Regions from separate parts of the Nonomuraea sp. NPDC003214 genome, predicted to be linked through region 1. Evidence: riboswitches for the same ligand, from Rfam matches in the RefSeq annotation. Region 1 holds a riboswitch; each other region holds the start of a gene.
What was found. A riboswitch is a leader RNA that binds a small molecule or an ion and turns the genes downstream of it on or off. The one in region 1 is predicted to bind cyclic di-AMP.
Positions count from the first base shown of each region.

Region 1 (6,816 bases):
TGGAGTGCGAGGTCTGGATGGTACGGGCCTCCTACGACCAGAAGCCCTACCGGCGCTCCCTCATGGGGGTGTACGGCGCGACGGTGCACGCGAGCCCGTCACCGGTGACGATGTCCGGCAGCAAGGTGCTGGCCGACCACCCGGACTCGCCGGGGAGCCTGGGCATCGCGATCAGCGAGGCGGTCGAGGCGGCGGCCGGGGCGGCCGACACCCGGTACGCGCTCGGGTCGGTGCTCAACCACGTGCTGATGCACCAGACGGTGATCGGCGAGGAGGCGCTGGCGCAGCTCGACGAGCGGCCCGACCTGGTCATCGGCTGCACCGGCGGCGGGTCGAACTTCGCCGGGCTGGCCTTCCCGTTCCTGCGCGGCAAGCTCGCCGGGGAGGGCGGGCCGGTGCTGCGGGCCGTCGAGCCGGCCGCCTGCCCGTCGTTCACGCGCGGCCGTTACGCCTACGACTTCGGCGACACGGCCGGGCTGACGCCGCTGCTCAAGATGCACACGCTCGGCCACGGGTTCGTGCCCGACCCGATCCACGCCGGCGGGCTGCGCTATCACGGGATGTCGCCGCTGCTGTCGCACCTGTACGAGCTCGGGCTGTTCGAGGCGGTGACCCGGTCGCAGACCGAGTGCTTCGAGGCCGGGGTGACGTTCGCCAGGACGGAGGGCATCGTGCCCGCGCCGGAGCCGACGCACGCGCTGGCCGAGACCATCGCCGAGGCGCGGCGGTGCGCGGAGAGCGGCGAGGCGAAGGTCATCCTGACGGCGCTGTGCGGGCACGGGCACTTCGACCTCGCCGCCTACGACCGCTACCTGTCGGGCGAGATGACGGACTTCACGCTGCCGCAGGAGCGGATCGACGAGGCGCTGAGCGAGCTGCCCGGGTGAGTCAGCGCGCCGTGGGGCGCTTGCCGTGGTTGGCCTTCTTCTTCTTGCGTGCCTTGCCCTTGCGTGCGCGCTTGGCCATGTCGCATCCCTCCTGGTGATGGGCTCTCTCAATGTCTCCCGCATCGGGGCGCTGGACAAGCGTCCCGAGGACCTAACATTCCCCAACATATTCGTGTCATAATTTGGTGGAATCTGTTGGAAGGAGCGGGGGCGTGCTCGCACAGCAGCGTCAGCAGGCGATTCTCGAACGCGTCCGCAGCGCAGGCGGGGTCCGGGTGGCCGATCTCGTGCGCGAGCTCGGCGTCTCCGACATGACGATCCGCCGCGACCTGGAGGTGCTCGCCGAGCGCGGGCTGCTGGAGAAGGTGCACGGCGGCGCCACGACGCTCGGCCCCGGCTCGACCGAGGAGCCGGGGTTCACCGCCAAGTCGGCCCGCCAGCAGCAGGAGAAGGAGTCCATCGCGCGGCGCGCCGCCCAGCTCGTCCGGCCCGGCACCGCGGTCGCCCTGTCGGCCGGCACCACGACGTGGGCGCTGGCCCGTCACCTGATCGGGGTGCCGGAGCTGACCGTCATCACCAACTCGGTCCCCGTGGCCGAGGTCTTCCACCGCAATCCGCGCGCCGATCGCACGGTCGTGCTCACCGGCGGCGTCCGCACCCCCTCCGACGCGCTCGTCGGCCCGGTGGCCGTGGCCGCGATCCGGCGCCTGCACGTGGACACCCTGTTCCTGGGCGTGCACGGGATGAGCGTGCGGGCCGGGTTCACCACGCCCAACCTGCTGGAGTCCGAGACCGACCGGGAGCTGGTCAACGCCGCGCACCGGCTGGTCGTGCCCGCCGACCACACCAAGTGGAACACGGTCGGCATCAGCACGATCGCGGAGCTGCGCGAGGCCGACGTGGTCATCAGCGACCCCGGGCTGCCCCAGGAGGCACGTACGGAGCTGGCCGAACGCGCCGGCGAACTGATCATCGCGGAGGGCTCGCAGTGAAGCGCACCATCACCCATCTGGCCGACGGCCGGGAGCTGATCTACTTCGACCGGCGTGACGACGCCGACCGGAGCGCGATCGACCGGCGGCCGCTCGATCCCCGGCCGGTGGCGTCGGAGCTGCGCTACGACCCGCTGACCGAGGAGTGGATAGCGGTGGCCGGGCACCGGCAGACGCGCACGTTCCTGCCTCCGGCCGACGAGTGCCCGCTGTGCCCGTCGTCCGACACGCGGGCGTCGGAGATCCCGGCGGACGACTACGACGTGGTCGTGTTCGAGAACCGGTTCCCGTCGTTCTCCCGCAATCTCGGCAGTTACGCGGACGTGGGCGGGCTGAGCGAGGTCCGGCCGGGTGTGGGGCGGTGCGAGGTGATGTGCTTCACCTCCGAGCACTCCTCGTCGTTCTCGCAGCTCTCCGACGACCGGGTGGAGCTGGTCATGGAGGCGTGGGCCGACCGCACGGCCGAGCTGTCCTCGATCGAGGGCGTGGAGCAGGTGTTCTGCTTCGAGAACCGGGGCGAGGAGATCGGCATCACGCTCTTCCACCCGCACGGCCAGATCTACGCCTATCCGTACGTCACGCCGCGCGCCAAGCTGCAGCTCGGCGCCGCCAGGCGCTACGCGGGGCGGCGGCCGGGGCGCAACCTGTTCGCCGACGTGCTGGCGGCCGAGCGGGAGGCGGGCACCCGGGTGGTGGCCGCCAACGAGCTGTGGACGGCGTTCGTGCCCGCTGCCGCGCGGTGGCCGTTCGAGGTGCATCTCTACCCGCATCGCCGGGTGCCGGACCTGGCGGCGCTGTCGGAGGCCGAGCGGGCGGCGTTCGCCCCGCTCTACACCTCGGTGCTGCGCGCGCTGGACGGGCTCTTCGGCGTCGCGATGCCGTACATCTCGGCCTGGCACCAGGCGCCGGTCCGGCAGGACCGTGAGCTGGGCTATCTTCATCTGGAGCTGTTCAGCATCCGGCGGGCGCCGGGCAAGCTGAAGTACCTGGCGGGATCGGAGTCGGCCATGGGAGCCTTCGTCAACGACGTGCTCCCGGAAGAGGCGGCACGCATGCTTCGATCACAGGTAGATCACTAATTGATTTCCGATTGATGTCGCATTACTCGTGATCTACCACTACTATCCCTTCAAGCACGGTCATAGCACCGTGTACGCCTAATCCCGGGCGAGTTGCCCGGGAGCCGGGGACCCATCCGCACCTGGGGTGAATCCACTTCGGTGGTAGGGAAGCGACTCCCATGCCCGAACCCGTCAGCTAACCCGGCCGGCAGAGGGAGAGGAAACCCCGCACGTGGCGTCAGCGTCCCCCACGCGACTTGCCATCGGCGTCGTCACCGCGGCAGCGATGACGTTCGCCACCTGGTCAGCACCGGCCGCGGCCGAGCCCAAGCCGTCCGAGAGCCAGCTCCGCGGCGACCTGAAGCAGCTCAACAAGAAGGTCGACCAGCTCATCGAGCGCTACAACGCCAAACGCGTCGAGCTCGCCAAGGCCCGCGAGGCCGCCGAGGCGGCCAAGAAGCGGCTCGCCGCCGCCGACCAGGCGCTCGCCGCCGCCCAGCTGAAGGTGGCCGAGCTCGCCAGACTTCGTTACCAGAGCGGCACGCTGGGGCTGCCCTACTACATGGTGCCGCCCGACGGGGCCAGCGCGGCCGTGGTCGAACAGCTCACCGCCGAGCAGCAGGCCATCGTGGCCGGCGTGGCCGCCGCCCGCGACGAGCAGAAGAAGGCCGCCGACGCGGCCGCCGCCCTGGCCCGCCGGCTCAGCGCCGACACGACCGAGGTGGCCAAGCAGCGTGACGAGGCCGAGGACGTCATCGGCGACATCGAGAAGAAGCTGGAGGACCTGATCCCGTTCAGCACCGGGCGGCGCTCCGACGGCACCTGGGCCCCGCAGCTGCCGAGCGGCACTGACAACATCACCGCCCGCACCCGGGCGATGAAGGCGCAGATCGAGAAGAGCTTCAAGCTGCCGTTCAGCGTCGGCTGCTTCCGATCGGGCTCCAGCGGCGAGCATCCGCTGGGTCGGGCCTGCGACTTCATGATGAGCGCCGGCGGCTCCATGCCCACCGCGGCCAACAACGCCCTCGGCGACCGCATCGCCGAATGGACCGTGAAGAACCGGGACAAGCTCGGCGTCAAGTACGTGATCTGGAAGCAGCGGATCAACCACGGCTCCGGCTGGAACGCCATGTCCAACCGCGGCAGCATCACCGAGAACCACTACGACCACGTCCACATCTCGATGCACTGACGAGGCCGGCCGGCTCGGCGTTGACATAATATGTAGATCGGTCTAGTTTTTCGGCATGGGCAAGAAGGGGGCCGAGACTCGGCTGCGGATCCTGGAGGCGACCCAGGAGCTGGTCGAGGCGGGCGGTTATGCCAATGCCGGGCTCAACCAGGTGATCGCCGCCAGCGGGGCGCCGCGCGGGTCGCTGTACTTCCACTTCCCCGAGGGCAAGGACCAGCTGGTCGGCGAGTCGATCCGGCGGGCCGGGGCGGCGATCGGGTCGGCCTTCGACGACCTGGCCGTGGACGAGGTGCTGCGGCTGCTGGGCGATCGGCTGGAGGAGTCGGGCTGGCGCAAGGGCTGCCCGGTGGCCACCGTGGCGCTCGAGATGGCCGCCGCCAGCGACCCGCTCCAGCAGGCGTGCTCGGAGGTCTACACGTCGTGGGAGGCCGCCCTGCGTACGCGGCTCGCGGGGCGGCCGGACGCCGACGATCTCGCCGTCACGGTCCTGGCGCTGATCGAGGGGGCGCTGCTGCTGGCCAAGGCGCACCGCAGCCGGGAGCCGCTGGACCGCGTCGCCGCCGTGCTCGCCGGGCTGCTGCGCTGACCCCTGGGGCCGCCTTCCCACCACGGAGGCGGCTCTTTTTATGGCCAGAAAATATGTAGACCGATCTATTGAGGAGCTTCCTTGGACGCGATCGTCTTCGGCGCGACCGGCTTCGTCGGCCGGGCACTCGTCGCCGAGTTGCTGGGCCGCGGGCAGCGGGTGGCGGCGGCCGTGCGGACCGACACCCTCACCCCGTGGCTGGCCGAGCGGGGCGTCGCCACCGGCGGGCTGAGCGTCGTCACCGCCGACGTCACCCGCCCGCTCACCGGACTCCCCCGGGCACGCGACGTCTACAACGCCGCGGCGCGCTTCGCGTTCGGCCTCGGCGTCGAGGAGGCTCGCGCCGTGAACGTGACCGGGGCGCTCCACGTGCTCGAATGGGCCGCCACGCTCCCCCGCCTGCGACGGCTCGTGCACATCAGCGGCTACCGGGTGAGCGGCGTCCGCCCCGACTACGCCCGGCTGGGCGCGTACGAGGCGTCCAAGGCCGAGGCCGACCTCGCCGTTCATGCCAGGGCGCGCGAGCTGGGCGTCCCGCTGACCGTCGTCAACCCCAGCACGGTGATCGGCCCCGGTCAGCACCTCGGCCTGGCCTCCCTCGTCGGGGACCTGTGGAACGGGCGGCTCCCGGCGCTGCCCGGCGGCCCGGACGTCTTCCTGCCGGTCGTCACGATGGACTACTTCACGCGCTTCCTGGCGGAGATCCCCGCCGCCCCTGCGGGCGAGGACCACTGGGTGCTCGACGACGACACGCCGCCGCTGCCCGAGCTGATCGGCCTGGTCGCCCGGCACCTCGGCGCGCGCGCGCCGCGCCGGACGATCCCCGTCGGCCTGGTGCGGCGGCTGCCGCAGGCGCTCACCGGCGCCGATCCGGAGACGCTGTCGTTCCTGTCGTCGGACCGCTACCCGACGGCCTCGGCCCGCGCCCTCGCCGCCCGGGCCGGCCTGGAGATGCCGCCGGTCGCCGACGCCCTGCGCGCGTGGGCGGACGACCTGGTGGCGGCCCGCTTCGGCGCGGCGACGCCGTGGCTGCGCCCGTACGGGTTCCGGGACCGTACGTGGGTGATGGGGGACGCCCGCGACCCAGGGCACGTGCTGCTGCACGGGCTGCCGGTGAACGCCGACGTGTGGGCGCGGGTGGCCGCCCTGCTGCCGGGGCCGGTTCTCGCGCCCGATCTGCCCGGGCTGGGCCGGTCCGCGCCGTCGGACCGGCCGGTGGAGGCGTGGCTGGCCGGGCTGATGGGCAGCGTGCGGACGCGGCCGACGCTGGTGGCGCACTCGCTGGCCTGCGGGCCCGCGCTGCGGTTCGCGGTCGAGCATCCCGAGCGGGTGGGCGGGCTGGTGCTCGTGGCCCCGGCGTTCCTCCAGGCTCCGGCGTCGTGGGCGGCGCGTTCGGCCGTGGCCGCGCCCCTGCTGCGCCGCATGTCCGCCGCCCGGCTGGCCGCCACGCTGGGCGTGCCCGAAGGGCCGGAGGTGGCGAGCGCCGCGCTGGACCTGCACCGCCCGGGGGTGGCGCGGCGCGTGGTCGCGGCGCTGCGGGCGGCGTCGGCCGCACGGGACGCCACGCGGGCGCTGCTGACACGGGTGCGGGTCCCCGTCGAGATCGTGACGGGCTCGGCCGACCCGCTCACGGCCGACCCGGGGCATCCGGTGACCGAGATCGCCGGGGCCGGGCACTATCCGCAGCTCACCCACCCCGACCAGGTCGCCCGGGTGCTCAGCCGGCCGGTGGCATCCGCTCGATGAGGGACTTGGGCGCGACCTGCCGGTAGGCGTCGGCGACGATCTCGCCGATCTCCGCCCAGTCGACGTCCACGTCCAGGTAGACGCCCAGCCAGCCGCGATGGCCCACGTACGGGGGCCGGAAGAAGCGGGCCGGGTCCTCGGCCACCAGCTCCTGCTGGACGCCGGGCGGGGCCGCGCACCAGAACGCCAGGCGGTCGTCGTGGTGGTGGTCGGCGTACATGACGAACGTCTTCTTGCCCCGCACGAACCAGGTGGGCTCGCCGTGGCTGAGCCGCTCGGTCGTCTCCGGCAGCGCGAGGCACAGCCGCCGGAGCTCGTCGAGCGGGTCCGCGGTCATCCGGTGAGCCTCAGC
Region 1 is NZ_JBSFSX010000016.1:128,240-135,055, reverse strand. Features, by position in the region: gene ACWDXC_RS38065 (TrpB-like pyridoxal phosphate-dependent enzyme) at 1-887, shown strand, start outside; gene ACWDXC_RS38060 (50S ribosomal protein bL37) at 889-966, opposite strand; gene ACWDXC_RS38055 (DeoR/GlpR family DNA-binding transcription regulator) at 1,100-1,879, shown strand; gene galT (galactose-1-phosphate uridylyltransferase) at 1,876-2,958, shown strand; cyclic di-AMP (ydaO/yuaA leader) riboswitch at 3,024-3,165, shown strand; gene ACWDXC_RS38045 (coiled-coil domain-containing protein) at 3,173-4,132, shown strand; gene ACWDXC_RS38040 (TetR/AcrR family transcriptional regulator) at 4,188-4,718, shown strand; gene ACWDXC_RS38035 (alpha/beta fold hydrolase) at 4,800-6,464, shown strand; gene ACWDXC_RS38030 (MmcQ/YjbR family DNA-binding protein) at 6,436-6,801, opposite strand; gene ACWDXC_RS38025 (M50 family metallopeptidase) at 6,798-6,816, opposite strand, start outside.

Region 2 (6,816 bases), on a different contig from region 1:
ACAGGAACGTCGCCAGCGTCATCAGCCCCAGAACCACGCCCACCGCCCGGGGATCGGTGATCGGCGCGCCGCCCGTACGCCGCCGTGCCGCTCCGAACACCAGGAACAGCAGGACCGCCCCCAGCGCCGCGCCGAGCGCCCCGACGAGCGTGCCGTGCAGCACGTCGCGGTTCTTCGCGTGGCCGAGCTCGTGCGCCACCACCAGCTCCACCTCGCGCGGCGGCGCCTTGAGCAGCGTGTCGTAGACGACGATCCGGCGCGTCGCGCCGAACCCCGAGACGTAGGCGTTCAGCGCGGTCGTCCGGCGCGAGGCGTCGGCCACCAGCACGTCCTCCACCGGCACCCCGTCACGCTCGGCCATCGCCATCAGGTTGGCGCGCAGCGGCGAGTCCGGCATGGCGTGGAAGTCGTTGAACACCGGCTCGAACACCACCGGGTAGACGAACGACGCCCCCACGGTCAGCGCGAACGCCCCGGCGGCGGCCGGGATCCACCAGCGCCGGATCCGCCGCGCCAGCGCCACCACGGCCAGCACCATGACGGCCAGCAGGGCCGCGTTGATGCCGACGCTCTTGAGCCGGTCGCCCGTCCAGGCCGCCCAGTCCTGCGTGGACAGCCCGAAGTCGCGCAGCGCGCCCTCGAACCACATGCCGAGCGGCCACCGCACGGCCTCCTCGATCACCGTGAGCACGAGCACGCCCAGCAGCACCCGCGCCCACCACGGGCCCCGCAGCCATCCCAGCAGCCTCGCGCCGAGCGGCGTGGCCACGAGCAGCCCGGCGAACACCAGCGTGACGCCCAGCGACAGGTAGCTCGGCACGCTGGTGGCCGCGTCGAACGCCTGCGAGCGGGCGATCTCGGCGGCGCCGAAGTCACGCGCCGGGTCGGGCGTCACCTCGGGCGCCCCGGCGGGCAGCGCCGTCCACGGCGTCGTGAACGCCACCACCCCGGCGATCACCGCCCCGAGCACGGCCAGCCCGGCCCCGGCCTCCCGCCGCAGCCTCGCCTCACGCCCGCCCCCGTCGCCGGCCCCGTCCCCGGCCGCGTGCCCGTCCCCGGCCACGTCCTCGTCCCCGGTCTCGGGCGACGGCTCGGCGAGGTCCGCCCCCTTCAGGGCTCGGGAGGCGGGCGGGCCGACGTCCTGTTCGGTCGTCTCGCGCCGTTCCTGCCGGTCGTCCATGTCGCGTCCCCTCACGCCAGTCGGTCCCGGACGTACGCGCGCCACAGCCGGGTCAGCGTGCCCGCCGAGAGCCCCAGCGAGGCCAGCGCCCGGCCCACGCCGTACGTCTGGGCATCACGGTAGAGCCTCACCAGGCTCTTCTCACCCCAGCGCGCGGCGACGAGGCGACACACCAGCCAGGCTTCCTGGTACGCGCGGGCGAGCCGGCCCGCTTCGGCCCCGGGGACGAAGTCGGCCGCGTCCGGCAGATCGGACGGCGTCCGCCCGGCCCGCACCTCGGCGGCCAGCTCGGCGGCGGCCACCTCGACGGGCAGCCCGGCGTCCCGGTAGGCCACGTAGTCGGCGAAGCCCTCGTACAGCCAGACGGGCAGCCCGTCGGTCCCGGCGGCCACGTGGGTCAGCTCGTGGGCCAGCACGACGTCACGCCCGACCGGGGTGAGACGGGCGAAGTGCTCGGGCACCACGATCACGCGTCCCCGGTCGGCCACCGCCGCCAGCCCGTCGACCGACGCGACGCCCGCCAGCGCGGCGGCCTCCCGCGCCGAGGCGGGCACCAGGACCACGGCCCGGACGTCGCCGCCCAGCACTCCGCCGACCCGCCGCCCCGCGGTGTCGGCCCGGCGCGCCAGGTCCGCCAGCAGCCCGGGGGGCGCGTCCTGCCCGGCGACGAGCGACCGCTCACCGCGTACGACGTCGAGCCCGTCGCCCCAGCGCGCCCGCACGCCGGCGAGCACCCCCGCCTCGGTGGCGGCGCCTCCCGGCCCCGGGACCGCGCCGGACCCACCGGCCAGGAACGCCGCGACAACCAGCAGCACCACCGGCACGACCCGCCGACGCCCCCGCACGAGCACCCTGCCGGGCGCGCTGCCGGGCGCTCTCCCGGACGTGATACCGGACGTGCTGCCGGGCCCATTTCCAGGTCCGCTGCCGGACCCCTTGTCGGACACGCTGCCCGATCGTAGCCGCCGTTCCTGAGCGTCGGCCCGGTCCGGAGCCCGGGAAGGCCGAAGGCCCCGTCCCGGGGCGGGGACGGGGCCTTCGGCGCAGGTCACAGACCGGGACGCACCGCGCCGGCGAACGACGCCTTGCGCCAGCCGCGCAGCTTCTCGACGCGCACGCGCTGGCCCGTTCTCGGCGAGTGGACCATCTTGCCGTCGCCGACGTACATGCCCACGTGCCCGAGCCCGCGGAAGAACATCAGGTCACCCGGCTGCAGGTGCTTGTAGGAGACCTTCTTCCTGATGCGCGCGAACTGGCTGTTCGTCACGCGCGGGATCTTCACCCCGGCCTTCTTCCAGGCGTACTGGACGAGGCCCGAGCAGTCGAACGACCCGGGGCCGGTGGCGCCGTAGCGGTACGGGTCGCCGATCTGCTTCTTGGCCACGGCCACGGCCTTGCGGGCCTTGGCCTTCTGCCGAGCGACCTTGGCCACCTTCGACGACTTGACGGACTTCTCCGTCTTTGTCACCGCAGTGGTGGCGAACTCATTCGTCGTCGCCGCCTGCGCCGTCGGGGCGTGGACGACCAGACCTCCGGCCGTCACGGTGATCAGCGCTGCGCCACTCAGGGCGAGACGGGACAGACGGGGGTTGTGCGAGAGGGTAGACAGGATTGCTCCTAGGGGCTTCCACGAACGCCTACCGGGTTAGCTGACGGATTCGGGCCTGGAAGTCGCCCTACGGCGCTGAACGCGCCGATTCACCCCTGATCACCGCGTACGGGATCGCTGGGTCCCCGGCTCCGTGCCTCCTGGCTGCACGGACTCGGCAGGCCACCGCCGCGTCTTCGCGCCTCGGGGGCGCTGGCCGCGGTGACCGGCGGATGGTTCTTTCTGTCGAACATCGGGGGACCCGATGGTGACCGGCGGGCGTCCTGGCTGGAACGCCGCGACGCCAGAAGTTACGCCGAAAAGTCACGTAATGGCAAAGCCTGAGTAAGCGAGTAAAGATCAGACACGCCGGGAGTCAGGCCCTCATCCCCCGCCGGAGCAGCGGGTTTCGTTACCCAAGTGTGACCCTCCTCACACTTGGGCCGACCCCGTCTTGTCAGGGACGTACGGCGCCCACGAGACGGCGCCCGTACGACGAGAGTGTGACCACCTTCACCACGTCACCCGTCTGCGGCGCGTGCACGATCTTGCCGCCGCCCGCGTAGATGCTCACGTGCCCGAGGCCCTCGCTGAAGATCAGGTCGCCGGGCTCCAGCGCGTTGAGCGACACCTTGCGACTGGCGCCCCACGACCACTGCTGCCAGGTCGTGCGCGGCAGCGACACGCCACCGGCCCGCCAGGCGGCCTGCGTGAGCCCCGAGCAGTCGTAGCCGCCCGGCCCGGTGCCGCCGAACACGTACGGCTTGCCGACCTGCGCGTACGCGAAGCGCAGCACGGCCGCCGCGTTGCCCGAGGCGGGACCCGTGTACTTGAGGCCGGTGCTGTTGGGATTGCCCGCCTTGTACGCGCCCAGCCGGTCGAGGAGCTTCTTCTGGTCCTTGATGAGGTCCAGGATCTCCGCCCGGTCCTTCTTGACGGCGTCCCGCTCCTTGTCGGCCGCGGCCAGCGCCTCCTCGGCGCGGTCACGGTCGGTCTTCAGCCCCCGGTTGGCCCGGTCGAAGGCGGCGAGCTTCTGGGTGCGCTCCTGGGCGAGCTGCCCGCGTAACGCCATCCCGTACAGCAGATCGGCCGGATCGTCGCTGGTCATCATGCTGGGCAGGGTCGAGAAGTCGCCCCCCAGCTTGTACGTCTCGACGGCCATGTTGACGACCTCACCGCGCAGATCCGCGACGGTCGCCAGCTTGCGCTTGTACGTGTCGTTCAGCCGGCTGTAGCGCGCCTTGGCCTCTTTGTACTTCTCGGTGGCCGTGTTGTAGCGGTCCACGACCTTGTCGGCCTTGTCGTTGAGCTTGTCGAGCTTCGCTCTCGCCTGCGCGAGAGTCGGCTTGGGATCGGCCAGCACCCCTCCGACGGGGGTCATCACCAGTCCGAACACCAGACCCGCGGCCAGCGGCACCCGGCCCAACCTCACAGCGTCGCCTCCCAGGGGATCATCCTCGGGGCGAAATAGTACAGAAGTGGCGAGTAATCCTCACCTAAACGCCATATTCGTCATCTATGCGCGACCGAGCCGCCTCAGCAGCAGCGCGGACGGCACGGGCCTGGCGCCCATCCGCCTGACGGACTCGGCCACCTCGCGGTCGGAGGAGACCACGGCGATCGCCCGGCCGGGCGGCTCGGCCCGGACGAGCTGGCGGATCAGGTCGTCGGCGATCTCGCCCGGCGCGCTGAACAGCACCCGCACCCCGCGCGGCGCCACCACCTGCACCGGAGAGTTGAGCTCGGCGCCGTCGAACACCACGGTCACCTCGACGCGCGTCTGCGCGACCAGCCCGCCGAGCCCGGTCATCAGGCGGGCGCGCTGGTCGGCGAGCGTGAGCGTGCCGTAGCCGGACTTGGTCACGTTGTAGCCGTCGATGATCAAATGCACCTGCGGCAGCGCCAGAAGCTGATCGAGCAGCTGCGGGTCGTCGTCGGCCAGCGCGCGGGCGGGCACGCCGCGCACACCCGGCCGCTCACCGGTGAGCGCCGCGACCGAGTCGGCCGGCCGGCTGATCATGGTGGGCAGCGCCAGCTCCCTGCGCAGCCCCGCCGAGGCGTCCTGCAACGCGTCGAGCAGCACCCGGATGCGCGCGTCCTCGACGCTGCGGCCCTCGCGCGCGGCCCGGCGCGAGGCTTCGAGCTGCTTCTCCACATCGGCCAGGCGCTCACGCAACCGCCGCAGCTCCGACTCCCCCGCGCTGCCGGCGGCCGTGGCCGCGTGCCTGGCCTCCTCTGCGGCCTGCTCCATCTCCTCGGCCCGCCGCACCGCGCCCTTCGCGCGCTCGCGGGCCTCGTGCAGCTTGCGGCGCAGCTCGGAGTTCTCGCCGCGGGCCGCCTTCAGCTGCTCGCGCAGCCGCTCGGCCTCCTCCTTGGCCGCGCTCTTCTGCGCGGCGAGCTGCTCACGCAGCCGGGAGACGACCTCCTCGCGCTCCGACCCCTCGGCCGCGGCGGCGGACTGCTCCAGATCCGCGCGGGCCGACTCCACCATGTCGGCCCAGCCGGGCGGCCGCGTGAGATAAGCCGCGGCGGCGACCAGCACCGGATCGGCGGCGGGCGGCACGTTGCCCTCGGCCAGCGAGGCCACCAGCTCCGGCCAGCCGGAGGCCACCGACTCGGCGACCACCTCACGGAACTTCTTGTCGTTCTCCAACTGCGCGGCGATCGGCGCACTGCCCAGCCGGGCGCGCTTACGTGGGTCGAACTTGGCGATGCCGCGCAACGGCGCCGGCACCGCCACAGCGGGCATCGAACCGAGAACCTGGGCCGCGAGGTCGACCACATTGAGCCGCACCTGCTCGGGAAGCGGGCGAGACAGGCCTTCACCCGCTGAACTCATCCCACTGTCCCTTCATGACATGCCCTTTCAGACAAGGGTACGGCTGCCCGCTACCTGTCCGTAACGGCCACCCATGATGGGACAAGCGCTCGTCCAACCCTCGCGCCCCCACACGCCGCCCCCACAGGCCCAGCGCACCGCCCTCCGACCCGCACAGGCCCGACCACAGCACGCACGGAGTCGGACACGGCCCCCGCCGGGTCGGACAGACGCGGCCCGCCCGGGTCGGACACGGCCCCCTCCCCCCTCCCGGGCCGGACGCAACACCCCGGGCCCCGCACCCCTGCGCCCGGCACCCACGGACCCGGCACCGCACCTCCGGGCCTGGCACGGCACCCCCGAACCTGGCACGACCCTCGGGGACCCGACGCCCACACGCCAGCCTCGGCACGGCGCCTCAGCCCCGCCCCCAAATCCCCGCTCCCAGCCTCGCCTCCGGCCGGTACGCCTCACGGACCGGTAGCCGCCTGACTCCTCCGTCGCGACAGAACCCGGGAAAGCTGGAATCCCAGCCCAGTCAGCTCGCGTCGTAGACCAGCAGCGCGATCTGGACCCGGTTGTTCAGCGCCAGTTTGGTAAGGATGCGCGAAACATGCGCCTTGACCGTGGGCACGCTCATGTACAGCTCGCGGCCGATCTCCGCGTTGGAACTGCCCCGCCCGACCGCCAGCGCCACCTCACGCTCGCGCTCGCTGAGCCGGGCCAGCAGCCCGCGCGCCCGCTCGGCCCGTCCGGAAGCGCCGCCGTGCGACACATGGGTGATGAGCTGCCGGGTGACGGCGGGCGACAGGATCGGCTCCCCCGCGGCCACCTTCCTGATCGCGGCCACGAGCTCGACGGGCGGGATGTCCTTGAGCAGGAACCCGGCGGCACCCGCGCGCAGCGCCCGCAACACCTGCGCGTCGGCGTGGAACGTGGTCAGCACCACCACCTCCGGCGGCGCCTTGGTCGCCCGCAGCGCCTCGGTCGCGGCCAGCCCGTCGACGCCGGGCATCCGGATGTCCATCAGCACCACGTCGGGCCGGTGCTCGGCGACCAGCGGCGGCACCTGTGCCCCGTCGCCCGCCTCGCCCACGATCTCGATCCCGTCCACGCCGCCCAGGATCATCGCCAGCCCGGCCCGCACCAGCGCGTCATCATCAACGATCAGCACCCGGATCGACCCAGCCGCCGATCCGGCCGTCGGCCCACTCCTTGACTCGCTCATGG
Region 2 is NZ_JBSFSX010000007.1:511,065-517,880, forward strand. Features, by position in the region: gene ACWDXC_RS24415 (M48 family metallopeptidase) at 1-1,180, opposite strand, end outside; gene ACWDXC_RS24420 (hypothetical protein) at 1,192-2,025, opposite strand; gene ACWDXC_RS24425 (C40 family peptidase) at 2,229-2,723, opposite strand; cyclic di-AMP (ydaO/yuaA leader) riboswitch at 2,800-2,959, opposite strand; gene ACWDXC_RS24430 (NlpC/P60 family protein) at 3,226-4,200, opposite strand; gene ACWDXC_RS24435 (NYN domain-containing protein) at 4,285-5,517, opposite strand; gene ACWDXC_RS24440 (response regulator) at 6,125-6,814, opposite strand.
Region 2: linked by a shared signal. The riboswitch ahead of ACWDXC_RS24425 (C40 family peptidase) and the one ahead of ACWDXC_RS38045 (coiled-coil domain-containing protein) in region 1 are both predicted to bind cyclic di-AMP.

Region 3 (6,816 bases), on a different contig from region 1:
TACGCCATCGCCAGCGCCACCGCCCGGTTCAGCTCCACCACCGGCGAGCGCGACAGGCGCGCCAGCTCCTCGTACAGCGCCGCGATCCGCGCCCAGTCGGTCTCCTCCGCCGTCAGCGCGCGCGCGTGACAGGCGGCGATCGCCGCCTGCAACGTGTACGGCCCCATCCCCCCGCCCGCGGCCCCGCCCACAGCCTCGCCCGGAGCCCCACCCACAGCCTCGCCCAGGTTCCCGCCCCGGTCCCCGCTCAGTTCCTCGGCCCGCGCCAGCGCCGCTAGGCCGCGGCCGATGAGCAGCCGGTCCCAGCGCGCCCGGTTCTGCTCCAGCAGCAGCACCGGCTCGCCCGACGGCCCCACCCGCGCCGCCGCCCGCGACGCCTGGATCTCCATCAGCGCCACCAGCCCGTGGACCTCCGCCTCCTTCGGCATCAGCCCGGCCAGCACCCGCCCCAGCCGAAGCGCGTCCTCGCACAGCCCCGGCCGCATCCAGTCGTCACCCGCCGTCGCCGAATAGCCCTCGTTGAAGATCAGGTAGATGACCTCCAGCACCGACGACAGCCGATCCGCCAGCTCCGCGCCCTCCGGCACCTCGAACGGCACCCCGCGCTCCGCCAGCGTCCGCTTGGCTCGCACCACCCGCTGCGCCATCGTCGACTCCGGCACCAGGAACGCCCGCGCGATCTCGTCCGTCGACAACCCGCCCAGCACCCGCAACGTCAGCGCCACCCGCGCCTCCGTCGACAGCACCGGATGGCACGCCGTGAAAACCAGCCGCAGCAGGTCGTCCTCGATCTCCTCGACGCCCGGCAGCTCCGTCTCGTCGTCCAGCTCCCGGCCCAGCTCGACCAGCTTGCGCTCGAACCGCTCCCGCCGCCGGATCATGTCCACCGCCCGGCGCTTGCCCACGGTCATCAGCCAGGCGCCCGGATTGCGCGGCACCCCCTCCCGCGGCCACTGCTCCAGCGCCGCCACCAGCGCGTCCTGCGCCAGCTCCTCCGCGAGGCCGACGTCACGCACCATCCCGGCCAGCCCGGCGATCACCCGGGCCGCCTCGATGCGCCACACCGCCTCAATGGCCCGATGAGTCTCCGACGCTGTCACCCGCCCATGACAACAGCCCCGCCCACCCCCTCGCAACCCGAGCGCCCTCCCGTGGGACGCACCCCTCCCACCACGCGGCCCCGCCGCTTCGTGGGGGCACGCCTCCCTGAGGCGGCGGCTTCCCATGAGGCGGCGGCTGCGCCGCGCAACGCGGCCCACAACCCACCGACGCCGCCCAGCCCACCAGCGGGGTCGGACCGTCCGGGGTCCGGGCGGCCGGTGGGGCCGCGCCCCCGGACCGGGGCACCGGAGGGGATGGGTCCGGACCGCCGATGGGGCCGGGCCATCCGGGGTGCGCGCCGCCGTTGGGGCCGCGCCCCTGGGGCCGGGCCCAACTGAGGGGGCGGGCCCGGGGGACCGGTGGGGGTGGGCCGTCCGGGGCGTGGGCCGCCGGTGGGGTGGGGCCGCCTCGGCGGAGGCCGCCAGAGGGCCGGATTGCCTGGGGGCCGGTGGGTTGGGCCGTCCGGGGCGTGGGCCGCCGGTGCGGTCGGGGCCGCTCCGCCGGGGGTCGCCGGTGGGGTGGGGCCGCCCCGGCGGGGCCACCAGAGGGCCGGACTGCCCGAGGCGCCCCTTCCGGGGGCCCGCCCCCTCCCGGGGTTGCCGCCATCCTGGGGCTTCCGCCTGCCCGGCGGGGTGCGGCCTTCGGGGAGGGGGCGCCGCTTCCGGGAGTCACCCTTCCGGGGTTGCCGCCACCTGGGGCTTCCCGCCTGCCCGGCGGGGGCGCGGCCTTCCGGGAGGGGCCGCCGCAGCGCGCCGCCTCCCACTGGGGCGCCGCTCTCGGACGGTCAGGGCTCAGGTGGGGAGTCGAGGGTGGCGCGGAGGGTGGCGTGGCGTTGGGCGGTTTCGGGGGTCAGGGAGGTCTCGGGCATGTCCGAGGGGTCGAAGACCTGCCAGACGTCCAGGCCGATGCCGTCGTGGCCGGGCGGGACGGGGACGCGCAGGGCCCATTCGAGCGCCTCCTCCCGCGACTTGACCTGGATCAGCCAGAAGCCGGCGATGAGCTCCTTGGCCTCGGCGAACGGCCCGTCGATGACGCGGGCCTTGCCGCCGCTGTAGGCGATCCGGGCGCCGCGCGAGCTGGGGTGGAGCCCTTCGGCGGCCAGCAGGACGCCGGCTTTCACGAGCGACTCGTTGAAGGCCGTCATGTTGTCGACGAGCTCCTGGCTCGGCAGGGCGCCGGCCTCGGTCTCCTCGCTGGCCTTGCCGACGATCAGGAATTTCACGGTGCGTTCTCCTCGTCCAGGCGGTGAAGCGGGCTCCCGGCGAGCCTGCCACACCTGTGCGTCGTCCCGGAGGGGGCCGGATCGACACGGGGAGGGGAGGAAACGCGGAAGCGCGCGCCCGGGGGAGGGGCGCGCGCTTCGCCAGGGGGAGGGTCAGGCGGCGTACGAGGGGTAGCCGTAGCCGACGACCTGGGACTTGGGCCGGACGCGCTCCTCGACCTTGCCGTTGCCGGTGTTGCCCTCGATCGTGGAGATCGTGCCGTCGCCGTTGTCCTTGACGACGAAGCCGACGTGCTGGATGGCGCTGATGCTCTTGCTGCCGTTCCAGGCGAAGAAGACGACGGCGCCGGGCTTGGCCTCGGTGCCCCAGCGGTCGTTGGCGGCGAACCACTTGGCGTGGGTCACGGTGTAGGCGTCCCAGCCGACCTGCGGGCGGGCGCCGGTCTGCTCGCCGACCCAGGAGACGAACATGGAGCACCAGGGGGCGTTCAGGTAGGCGCTGGGGTTGCCGCCGTCGCGGGCGACGGTCTCGAGGGCGCGCTTGGAGCTGGCGTACCACTGCTGGAACTTGGTGCCGCCGCCGTAGGCGTTCTCGGAGGTGCCGACCTGGGCCTTGGCCAGGGCCAGGACCTGGGAGGCGGTGACGTTGACCTGGTTGGCGCCGGCCCTGGTCTGCGTGGACTCGGACATGGTCTGGGTCTCGACCTGGTGGCCGGGCTCGGCGGCCTGGGCGGGGAGTGCGGTGGTCATCCCGGCGCCGAGTCCGGCGGCCAGGACGGTTGCGCCGAGGGTGGCGCGGAGGGAGGCGCCGGCGCGGGGGTGAAGCTTCTTCGGGGCACGGGTAAGACGGTGCTTCGCCATCGAGGGGATTACTCCTTGCTTCCATGCCGCTTACCGGGTTAGCTGACGGGTTCGGGCGTGGAAGCTGCCCTACGGCACACAAGGTGCCGATTCACCCCAAAGGACATGGGTCCCCGGTTCCGCGCAAGGCGGATTCAGCGGTCACAGGACGATCCTGTGAGTGTCGTGCGATGGTTGGCAACGACCGGACAAACCGGACGTAAGCCGCGAATGCGCCATAAGGTAATACATCCGCCAAGGCATTACAAGTCGATAAAGTCGCAGCTAGGCGAGTTGCCCGCGCGCGTCGGCCAGGAGCCCCATCATGGCAAGGGATTCGTCAAGGGGCATGATCGCGCTCTCGGTCCGGTTCTCGGCGAGCGCGTCCCGCACCTCGCGCAGCTCCCCGGCGTAGCCGTTGTCGGCCGGGTCGAGCTCGTGCTCCTCGGTCTCCATCGACGGCCCGCTGAGCACCACCCGCCGGGGCGCCCAGAACGGCGCGTCCAGGTCGGCGCGCATCCCGGTGCCCACGATGCTGGCCGAGTTGGGGAAGTGCGCGAGCAGCGAGGTGTCGACCAGCGCCCGCCGGCCGCCCGGGTAGACGAGCACCCCGCCCGCCTCCGCGTCGACCCCGTTGGGCGCCAGCGCGCCCGTCAGGTGCATGGACTCGGGCATGCCGAGGAAGAGCTGGGCCAGCCCCAGGGGATAGATGCCCAGGTCGAGCAGCGCGCCCCCGCCCAGCTCGGGCGCCCACAGCCGGTGCGCGGGATCGTACGGCAGCGCGAACCCGAACGAGGCCCGCACCGAGCGGATCTCGCCGAAGCGCGGGTCGTCCTTGAGCATGCGCACCAGCGGGTTGAACCGCATCCACATGGCCTCCATCAGGAAGACCCCGGCCTCGCGGGCCAGGCGGACCATGCGCTCGGCGTCGGCCAGGCTCGCCGCCAGCGGCTTCTCGCACAGCACCGCCTTGCCCGCCGCGATCGCGGCCTCGGCCACCTCCAGGTGCTGGGCGTGCGGGGTCGCCACGTAGACGGCGTCGACGGCCGGGTCGGCGCACAGCTCGGCGTAGGAGCCGTAGGCGGACTCGGCGCCCAGCGTCGCCGCCAGCGCCTTGGCCCGGCCCAGGTCGCGGGAGCCGACGGCGGCCACCCGCATGCCCGGCTCCGCCGCGATGACCGCCCCCACGGTCCTGGCGATGCCGCCCGTCGCCGCGATGCCCCACGCTAGATCTCGCACGCGGAAGATCGTACTGATTCATCCGCGGACGCGAAACCTGCCCGGTTTCACCTCACGGGAACACGTCCGGGTCCGGGCCCAGCCGGCGGCCCGCGTTCAGGGCGCCGATGGCGGCCATGTCCTCCTGGTCGAGCGTGAAGTCGAAGACCGCGATGTTCTCCTTGATCCGCGACGGCGTGACGGACTTGGGGATGACGATGTTGCCGAGCTGGATGTGCCAGCGCAGCACGATCTGCGCGGGCGTGCGGCCGTGCTTGTCGGCCAGCACCGCCAGCGCGGGCTCCGACAGCAGCCCCTTGCCCTGCCCGAGCGGGCTCCAGGCCTGCGTGAGGATGCCGTTCTTGTCGTGGAACTCGCGCAGCTCGCGCTGCTGGAAGTACGGGTGCAGCTCGATCTGGTTGATGCACGGCGGCACGTCGGCCTCGTCGAGCAGCCGCTGCAGCGTCTCGACGGTGAAGTTGGACACGCCGATGGCCTTGGCCCGGCCGTCGCGGTAGACCTTCTCCAGCGCGCGCCACGCCTGGACGTACTTGTCCTGCCGCTGCGCCGGCCAGTGGATCAGGTAGAGGTCGACGTAGTCGAGGCCGAGCCTGCCCAGGCTCTCCTCGAAGGCCTGCTCGGCGCGGTCGTGGTCGTTGTTCCACAGCTTCGTGGTGATGAACAGCTTCTCCCGCGGGATGCCGGAGGCGCGCACCGCCCGCCCCACACCGGCCTCGTTGCGGTAGAGCTTGGCGGTGTCGATGTGGCGGTAGCCGCATGCGAGCGCGGTCGTGACCGCCTGCTCCGCCTCGTCGTCGGGCACCTGCCAGACGCCGAGCCCCAGCTGCGGGATCTCCACGCCGTCTCTGTATAGCCGTAGCGAGTTCATACCCTCCATTGTTCACGTGCCGTTCCGAGCGGCTTAAGCCGCCCGGGCTAGCTTGAAGCGGTCGTGAACGGGCCATCACCTGGCTGGGAGAACATCAGTGGTCAAACGGGCGTCGGCCTGGGTGGAGTCGCCGCTCCAGATGCTGTGCGCCGTCGAGGCCCACCATGCCGGGCTGCTGGGGCCGTCGGCCGAGGTCGTGCCGCGCGCGGGGCTGCGCGCGCTGCGGGTGACGCGGCGCGAGCTGCGCCGCCTGCCGCTGCCCGGCGGCCTGGAGCTGGCCGAGCCGCGCGAGCGCATGCCGCGCCGGCCGTCGGCCGTCGGTGACGCGTTCTCCGGCAAGGTGCAGCTGCGCTGGCTGACGGCCCATCCGGGCCGCGTCGTCGTGGTCGACGACGGGCTGGCCACGATCCGGCTGCTGGAGCTGCTGGCGGCGGGCCCGTACCGGCCCCTGCTGCGGGCGCGCGCGCACCCCGGGCTGCTGCGCACGGCGCTCGGGCTGGCCGCGGCCCTCAGGCTGCGCGCCGGCCGGGTGACGGTGTTCACCGCGCTGCCGGTCTCCCGCGAGCTGGACAAGGCGGTCACCGAGGCGGGCGTCGACCTGGTGCGCCACGACTTCGCCTGGCTGCGCGGCCAGCCGCCGAGCGACCCCGGCCCGGCGGAGCGCACCGTGGTGCTCGGCACCTCGCTGGTGCGCAACGGGCTGGTGCGCCGCGACCGCTACCTGACCTGGCTGACCGAGCTGGCCGCGCGCGAGCCGCTCGCCTACTACCCGCACCGCCGCGAGGACCCGGTGGACGTGGCGCTGATCCGGGAGCGTCCCGGCATCACCGTGCACGAGGCCGGGCTGCCCGCCGAGCTGCGGCTGCGCGGCCTCGACCCGGGGCAGCGGGTGCTCAGCCTGCCGTCCACCGCGATCTCCTCGCTGCGCGTGCTGCTGAGCCCGCGCGGGGTGGCGGTGGAGCCCGTCGAGGTGCCCGACGACTGGTGGACCAGCAGAGCGGCCCCCGCTCTGCGCTCGCATCTGACGGAAGTGACAGGAGTGACCGGGTGAGGGTGCTGGCGATAGCCGACTCCGACTCGTATCTGAAATGGGCGGCCTGCCTGCTCGGCGACCTGCCGGCGGGCTGCGCGAGCGACCTTGTCGTGGTGCGCACGCCGATCGCGCCGTCGGCCGACCAGATCGCCGCGGCGGTGGGCGAGCTGCCCGCGCCGCCGGTGCTGACGGCCAGGGCGGTGCGCCGGCTGGCGGAACGGTCCAGGCCGGACGCGATCCTCGTGGCGTGCACCGGGCCGGTGGTGGACGTGCTCGTCTCGGGCGTGCTCGACGGGCTGCGGCCCCGGCCGGTGTTCGTCACCGGGCTGCCGGGCATCTCGGTGCCGGCCACGGACAAGGCGTGGATCTACCGCAGCGGCTGCGACCTGTTCGTGGTGCACAGCGAGCGGGAGGTGGCCGAGTTCGCCGCCGTGGCCGCCCGGCTGGGCGGGGGAGGGGCGGTCGGGCTGGCCAGGCTGCCGTTCCTGCGTCCGGCCCCCGGGCGCGGCGGCG
Region 3 is NZ_JBSFSX010000007.1:53,771-60,586, reverse strand. Features, by position in the region: gene ACWDXC_RS22260 (RNA polymerase sigma factor) at 1-1,100, opposite strand, end outside; gene ACWDXC_RS22255 (YciI family protein) at 1,886-2,323, opposite strand; gene ACWDXC_RS22250 (CHAP domain-containing protein) at 2,477-3,184, opposite strand; cyclic di-AMP (ydaO/yuaA leader) riboswitch at 3,197-3,334, opposite strand; gene ACWDXC_RS22245 (Gfo/Idh/MocA family protein) at 3,449-4,402, opposite strand; gene ACWDXC_RS22240 (aldo/keto reductase) at 4,455-5,270, opposite strand; gene ACWDXC_RS22235 (hypothetical protein) at 5,368-6,321, shown strand; gene ACWDXC_RS22230 (DUF6716 putative glycosyltransferase) at 6,318-6,816, shown strand, end outside.
Region 3: linked by a shared signal. The riboswitch ahead of ACWDXC_RS22250 (CHAP domain-containing protein) and the one ahead of ACWDXC_RS38045 (coiled-coil domain-containing protein) in region 1 are both predicted to bind cyclic di-AMP.

Region 4 (6,816 bases), on a different contig from region 1:
CTGCGGCACGAGGACGAGGCCATCGTGGCGCACCGGTGGCTGGCCGAGGTGTTCCAGCCCACGCTCGCGGCCATCCCCGCCGAGCTGCGCGGCAAGCTGGAGACCGCCCAGCTCTTCCACGAGATCCTGGACCACCGGTGGTACCTGTCGGAGGCCGAGGGGGGCGACGTCGGGCTGGCGGCGGCGGTCAAGTCGTACGTGGACAACGTGCTGGTGTTCAAGCCTGACGAGAAGGCTTTACTGCCGGACGAGACTCCGAATATGAATTAAATTCCACAATGGCACGATAAATCCGTCGCGGTTGGGTTTTTCTTACTCCGGGCCATATAGATCCTTATCTTGTGGAAATTGCTGTCAGTCCGCTCTCCCTAAGCTGATCGCGTGCTGGGACTGGACGGCTGCCTGACCGAGGTCATGGCGATACCGGGAGCGCTGGACGCGATGCTCGTGGACCACACGAGCGGCATGGCGGTGGCCGCCAGCGCCATCCCGCCCGGCGCGGACGCGGAGAAGTCCGCCGCCGCGCTGACGGAGACGCTGCGCGCCACCGTCGACGGGCTGGCGCGCGCCTGCCCGGGCGACACCGTGCGCGTCGAGGACGTGCTGATCACCACGGACAAGGGCCACCACCTGCTGCGCCCGCTGGACACGCTCTTCGACGGGCCGCTGGTGATCTACGTCCGGCTGGACCTCGAACGCGCGAACATCGCCCTGGCGCGGCACCGGCTGCGCGCCATCTCCGCCGAACTGCTGGCGTGACGGCATGCCACCCCTGGACACGCACCTGGCCGGACTGGCCCGCGAACGCTCCACGGGCGCGCTGCGGGTCGGCCGGGCCGGCACGATCTACCTCGACGCCGGGCGGATCACGTACATGGAATGCGCCCGCACGCCGGGCGCCGAGCGGCTGCTCGCCTCCCGGGGGCGCGTGTCGGAGGCCGCGCTGCGGCGCACGCAGGCCGACGGCGGGTGCGAGCGGCTGCTGCGGGAGGGGCCGGTCACGCTCGGCGAGCTGCAGTACTGCGTGCTCGGCGCGGTGCTGGACGCGGCGTTCTTCCTGCTGCCCGCGGCGGGGCCGCGGCCGAAGTTCCGGCCGGGCGAGCGGCACTGGCTGGGCGGGCGCTGGTACTTCGACGTGGCGGGGCTGGTGCGCGAGTGCGCGCGCCGCCGCGCCCACCTGGCGAGCGTCTGGCCCGACGCCGCCGTCGACACCGCACCGGTACGGGTCTCGCCCCGGCTGCGCGGGCAGGGCGTGACGCTCACCGACGTGCAGTGGGAGGTCGTGGTCGCCGCCGACCAGGAGGCCACGCCGCTCGACCTGGCCAGGCGGCTGGGCCGGACGGGCTACGCGGTCATGCTCGCGGTGCGGCGGCTGGCCGCGGCCGGGCTGCTGCTCCCCGACGAGCGGGCCGCCCTGCCCAGACGCGCCAAGCGGCAGCCGAAGCCGGGCCCGCAGGGCGCCGGGGAGCCCGCGGAGCCCAGGCAGCAGGTGGACGTGGCCCTGCTGCTGCGGCTGAGGAAGGCGCTGGAAGAACTGGCGTGAGGACCGCTCACGCCGGGACGATCACAACGAACGGAGGACGACATGGCCGGCATGGACATCTCGCTCAAGGAGATGATGACGATCGACGGCTCGATCGGCGCGGCGATCGTCGACCACGGCAGCGGCATGGCGCTGGGCACGCTCGGCGGCTCCAAGGACCTGGACCTCCAGGTGGCGGCGGCCGGCAACACCGAGGTCGTCAAGGCCAAGCTGCGCACGATGGACTCGCTCGGGCTCAAGGACGCGATCGAGGACATCCTCATCTCGCTCAGCGGCCAGTATCACATCATCCGGCCGCTGACCGGGCGCGGCGGCAAGGGCCTGTTCCTCTACCTGGCCCTCGACCGGAGCCGGGCCAACCTGGCCCTGGCCAGGCACCAGCTCCGGGCCATCGAGGAGAAGCTGGAGGTCTGAGACCCGGTGGCTCGTGCCCGGGGCGCGGCGGGCACGAGCCACCGTCACACGCGGGAGGTGAGCCGCGTCACGGCGGCGACGATCTCGGGCCAGAGCGGGCGGGGAAGGTCGTGCCCCATGCCAGGGAACGTCAGCAGCTCGGCCCCATCGATGGCCGCCGCCGTGGCGCGCCCGCCCTCGACCGGGACGAGCTGGTCGTCCTCGCCGTGCACGACCAGCGTCGGCACCTTGACGGCCGCCAGGCCCTCGGTGCGGTCGCCGGAGGCCATGATCGCGGCGAGCTGGCGGGCCGTGCCCGGCGGGTCGAAGCAGCGGTCGAAGGCCAGGCCGGCCAGCCGCAGGACGCGCTCGCGGTCCATCTCGTAGCCCGGCGAGCCGATCACCGACCAGGTCTTGAGCGCCTGCGCCAGGACCGCCTCCCGGTCGGCCGGCGGCGCGCCGAACAGCACCGCGCCCGCGGCCTCGGTCGGCGGGGCGACCGCGGGGCCGGTGGTCGACATGATCGAGGTGAGGGTGAGCACCCGTTCCGGGTGGCGCACGGCCAGCGTCTGGGCGATCATGCCGCCCATCGACGCGCCCATGACGTGCGCCGCGGGCCAGCCGAGCGCGTCCATGAGCCCGGCGGCGTCGTCGGCCATGTCGTCCAGCAGGTACGGGGCGGCGCCCCGGAAGTCGGGCACGCCCGCCTCGTGGAAGTGCGTGGACAGACCGGCGTCGCGGTTGTCGAACCGGACGACGTGATGCCCCTGGCCGGCCAGGGCCGTGCAGAGGTCGTCGTCCCAGTGGATGAGCTGGGCGCCCAGCCCCATGATGAGCAGGAGCGGGCGCCCGTCAGGTGAGCCGAAGCTCTCGTAGGCGAGGTCGATGCCGTTCGCCGAGGCGTGGGTGGTCACGGATACTAGAATTACCTTCTAATTCGTCCCGCGTAAAGCACGCCCGGCCACCCATGCGGAAGGCTCAGGCGCCCGGCCGGGGGACGGCTCGGACGCCTGAGCTCCTTGCTGGGTCAGCTGCCCGTCAGGGTCAGCGGCCCATCAGCTTGCGGAGCCGGTCGCGGCCGAGGATCACGCCGCCACCGGCCAGGGCGAGACCGCCGGCCAGCACGGCGCCACCGACGCCACCGGTCTCCTCGCCGGCCGCCGCGGCGGCGGGCTTGGAGCCGCCGCCCGCGGGGCGCTCGCTCGCGGTGTACGCGGCCGGAGCGACGCCGCCGCTGCCGGGAGCCTCGACGCGGGGCTTGCTCTCCTCGGTCTTCTTCTCCGCCAGGATGGTCGGCGGCTGGGCCGGGTTGCGGTCCACGCGGGACCAGGCGCCGGTCGAGAAGGCCACGGGGTGGTTCTTCTTGCCCACGCCGTCGCCCCACTTGGTGATGACGTACTGGACCTCGATGTGGCCCTTGCCGCCGTTGCCGTCGACCATCAGCGTGCTGGAGTTGAACTTGCCGCCGGTCAGCTCGGCGAACGTCTTGGCGTCCAGGTCGAGCATGACGCCGTTGTTGGACGGGTTGCCGGGACCGCGGTCACCCACGAAGAAGGGCATCTTCTTGCCCTTGTAGACGACGTAGCCCTCGGTCATCAGCGGCCAGCTCGGGCTGGCGGCCAGGCCCTTCTGCATGGGCTTGCCACTGGCGGGCAGACCCGTGTCACCGGCGCGGCCGGAGGAGTCGTCCCAGAAGTAGGACGCGGTGGTCGCGCCCTTCAGCAGCACCTTCTGGCTCTCGTCGACGTCGGCGTGGGCGGCGCCGGCCCCGAAGGCGAGGGCGCCGGCGGCGGTGGCGGTGAGCAGGGCGAAGGAACGCATGCCGATACGAGCAGACATGAAAAAGTAAAGTCCTTTGTTAGGCAATGGGGAAAAGCGCTCACTCAGAAGGGCGTAGCCGGGCAGAACGCCAAACGGTCGCTACGCGGAGCGCGAGAAGTTCGGGGAAGTGGTGCCGCTCAGTGGGCGCGGGCTGGGGGTACGACGCAGCGGTACATCACAGGTAGGGTGTCCTCTCCATCTCGCCTACCGGGTTAGCTGACGGGTTCGGGCGTGGAGATGCCCTACCGGCCGCGAAGGGCCGGATTCACCCCAGAAGTTGGGTCCCCGGTTCCCGTGAGGGATTCGGCGCCAGGTGGCCGCCTCTTCCTGGTGAAGGGCTAGGTCACCACCTGGTAACGCCACCCAATGTATATGCCAAACCGGACAAACGCAAAGGTAACACCATGAATCAGGCGAAGATCTACCTAGGAGGGTCAAGAAAAGGGGGGCACGGCATTGCCGTACCCCCCTGAAACGCCAGGATCTCAGCCGCCGCTCTTGCGCCTGAAAGATCGCTTGCTGGCAGCCGGCCCGTGTGCCCCGTGAATCTTCGCGGCGTCGGCGCCCCTGCCACCCGCGCTCGTGCCCGCGGCCTGGTTGCGCTTGCGCTCCAGCGCCTCGCGGAACTTGCGCTTCATCTCGTCCTCGGGAGTCTCGCTGACTTCCGGCTCCGGTGTTTCCGCCATGGAGGACCTCCTGGTGTTGAGGGACGTACACAGCTTCGCACGATCGCCCACACGGCGCGAAACCGGGACGGCCGCCCAGCGGTTAGGGTGAGCCTGTGCGCGCACGCGATCTCGTCAGCGACTTCCCGACCGTGACGCTCGACACCCGCGCGGCCGACGCCGCCCGGCTGCTGGCCGAGCACGGGCTGCCGGGGCTCATCGTGCTCGACGACGACGGCCGTCCGCGCACGATCCTGCCCGGCACCCAGGTGCTGCGCCTGGCCGTCCCCCGCTACTGCCTCGACGACCCCGCCCTGGCCAGGGTCGTCGACGAGGAGCACGCCGACGCGTTCATGCGCGGCCTCGGCGAGCGCACGGTCCGCGAGACCCTGCCCGAGCAGCCGCGCGAGCTGCCCATCGCCGACGGCGACGCCACCCTGCTGGAGCTGGCCGCGCTCATGGCCCGCACGCACAGCCCGCTCGTCGCCGTCGTCGACGACGGCGCCCTGCTGGGCGGCGTCACGCTCCAGGCGCTGATGGGCCAGTCGCTGCCGCACTAGCTCCTTGGTGTTGCCTTGACCCGATGGCGGGCAGATTCCGGTCATGGTGAGCCCGCTCGGCCGGGATCTCGCGATCGATCTCGGCAGTGTCAGCACCCAGATCCACGCACGAGGCCGGGGCATCGTGCTCAACGAGCCCACGGCCGTCGCGCGAAGTCCCGAGACGGGCCGGGCCGTCAGGTTCGGCGCCCAGGCCGTCTGCTGCGGCGACACCTGCTGGCCGGTGCGCGGCGGCATGCCGGGAGACCCCGAGCTGGCCCGGCTCCTCATCCGCCACTTCGTGCACAGGGTGCACAAGTTCACCAGGCCGCGCCTGGTCATGGCCCTGCCCGACGGCTGCTCGCCGATCGTCGCGCGGACGCTCGGCGACCTGGCGTACGAGGCCGACGCGCGCGGCGTGGTCCTCGTGCCGCACGCGCTGGCGGTGGCCCTCGGGGCCGGAGTGGCGCTGGACGAGCCCGCCGGCGCGATGGTCGTCGACATCGGCCCCGGCCTCACCAGGATCGCCGTCCTGGCGGGCGGCGACGTGGTGACGGCCGCGTCCACCGGCGTCGGCGGCGACGACATGAACCGCGCCATCGCCCGCCTCGTCGAACACCGGCACGGCATCCTCATCAGCGAGAGCGAGGCCGAGGCCGTCAAACGCGACGCCGGCACCGCCTGGAAGCCGCTGCACCGCCAGGTCCTCGTCCACGGCCACGACCCGGAGACCGGGTGCGAGCGCGTGGTCACGGTCCCGGTGCACGACCTCTACGAGGCGACCAGGCAGCCGGTCGACGCGATCGTCCGGGCCGCCGCCCGCGCCGTGGAGCACTGCCCGCCCGAACTGGCCGCCGACCTCGGCGAGCGCGGCGCCACCCTCGCGGGCGGCGGCTCCCTGCTACGCGGCCTGGCCCGGCGGCTGCGCACCGCCCTGGCCATCCCGGTCCGCCGCGCCGACCAGCCGGTCGAGACCGTCGCCCTGGGCCTGGCCCGCTACGTCGACCGCCGGTGGCCCGGACGCACGCCCTAGCCGGTCTACTCCTGTGAGGCCGTGCGCAACGCCCGGTAGAGCAGGCGCGGGTCGCCCAGATGGTGGCGCAGCAGCTTCTCCAGGCCGCCGATCGGGACGAGGTTCTGCGGGGCGCGCGGGTCCTTGTAGTCGACGCCCGCCAGCGGCGGCAGCGCCAGCGTGAGCTCGTCGGCCAGCCGCGTCACCTGGGCGGGCTCCAGCTCGGCGCTCGCCTCGCACCGCGCGATCCCCGCCCACGGGGTCGAGGACCGTACCGGAAGCCGCACGTACCAGGCGTGCCGCCGCCAGCTCGTCCCCATGAGGAACACCGGCGTGCGCTCCCCCGGCGCGAGCGCCGACACGACCGCCGACTGCGGCGGCGGCAGGTAGGCGGTGTGGTGGGTCTTGATGTAGCCGACCGTGTTGGGCAGGTGGGTGCGCCCGCGCAGCGGGCCGTCGACCAGCAGCAGGTCACTCGTGCCGGCCCGGTGCCTGACGGCCAGGTCCACCTCCAGCTGGGTCACCTGGCGCTGGAGCGCCAGCGACAGCTCCTCCATGCTGGAGTCGGCCGCCCGCCCCGGCCGGTAGACGGCGTGCGCCGTCTTGACCTCCGGCGCGTACGGCGACGCGCTGATCAGCGAACGGCCGACCTCGATCGCCGCCAGATCCGCGCCGCCCGGCCCGCAGCGGACGATGCCCGCCGCGAACGAGGCCGCGATGCCCGGCAGCGGCATCGGCGCGTCGGCGTCCGACACCCACACGCGGGCGTCGATCCGCCGCACCCCGTCGGCCACCAGCAGCGTGTCGGGCGCGTCCACGCCGGGGCCCGGCCGGACGGGCTTC
Region 4 is NZ_JBSFSX010000002.1:527,774-534,589, reverse strand. Features, by position in the region: gene ACWDXC_RS07505 (DUF4032 domain-containing protein) at 1-270, shown strand, start outside; gene ACWDXC_RS07500 (roadblock/LC7 domain-containing protein) at 382-759, shown strand; gene ACWDXC_RS07495 (hypothetical protein) at 764-1,543, shown strand; gene ACWDXC_RS07490 (hypothetical protein) at 1,586-1,957, shown strand; gene ACWDXC_RS07485 (alpha/beta fold hydrolase) at 2,002-2,850, opposite strand; gene ACWDXC_RS07480 (hypothetical protein) at 2,981-3,775, opposite strand; cyclic di-AMP (ydaO/yuaA leader) riboswitch at 3,944-4,076, opposite strand; gene ACWDXC_RS07475 (DUF5302 domain-containing protein) at 4,243-4,443, opposite strand; gene ACWDXC_RS07470 (CBS domain-containing protein) at 4,539-4,982, shown strand; gene ACWDXC_RS07465 (rod shape-determining protein) at 5,026-5,994, shown strand; gene ACWDXC_RS07460 (hypothetical protein) at 6,000-6,816, opposite strand, start outside.
Region 4: linked by a shared signal. The riboswitch ahead of ACWDXC_RS07480 (hypothetical protein) and the one ahead of ACWDXC_RS38045 (coiled-coil domain-containing protein) in region 1 are both predicted to bind cyclic di-AMP.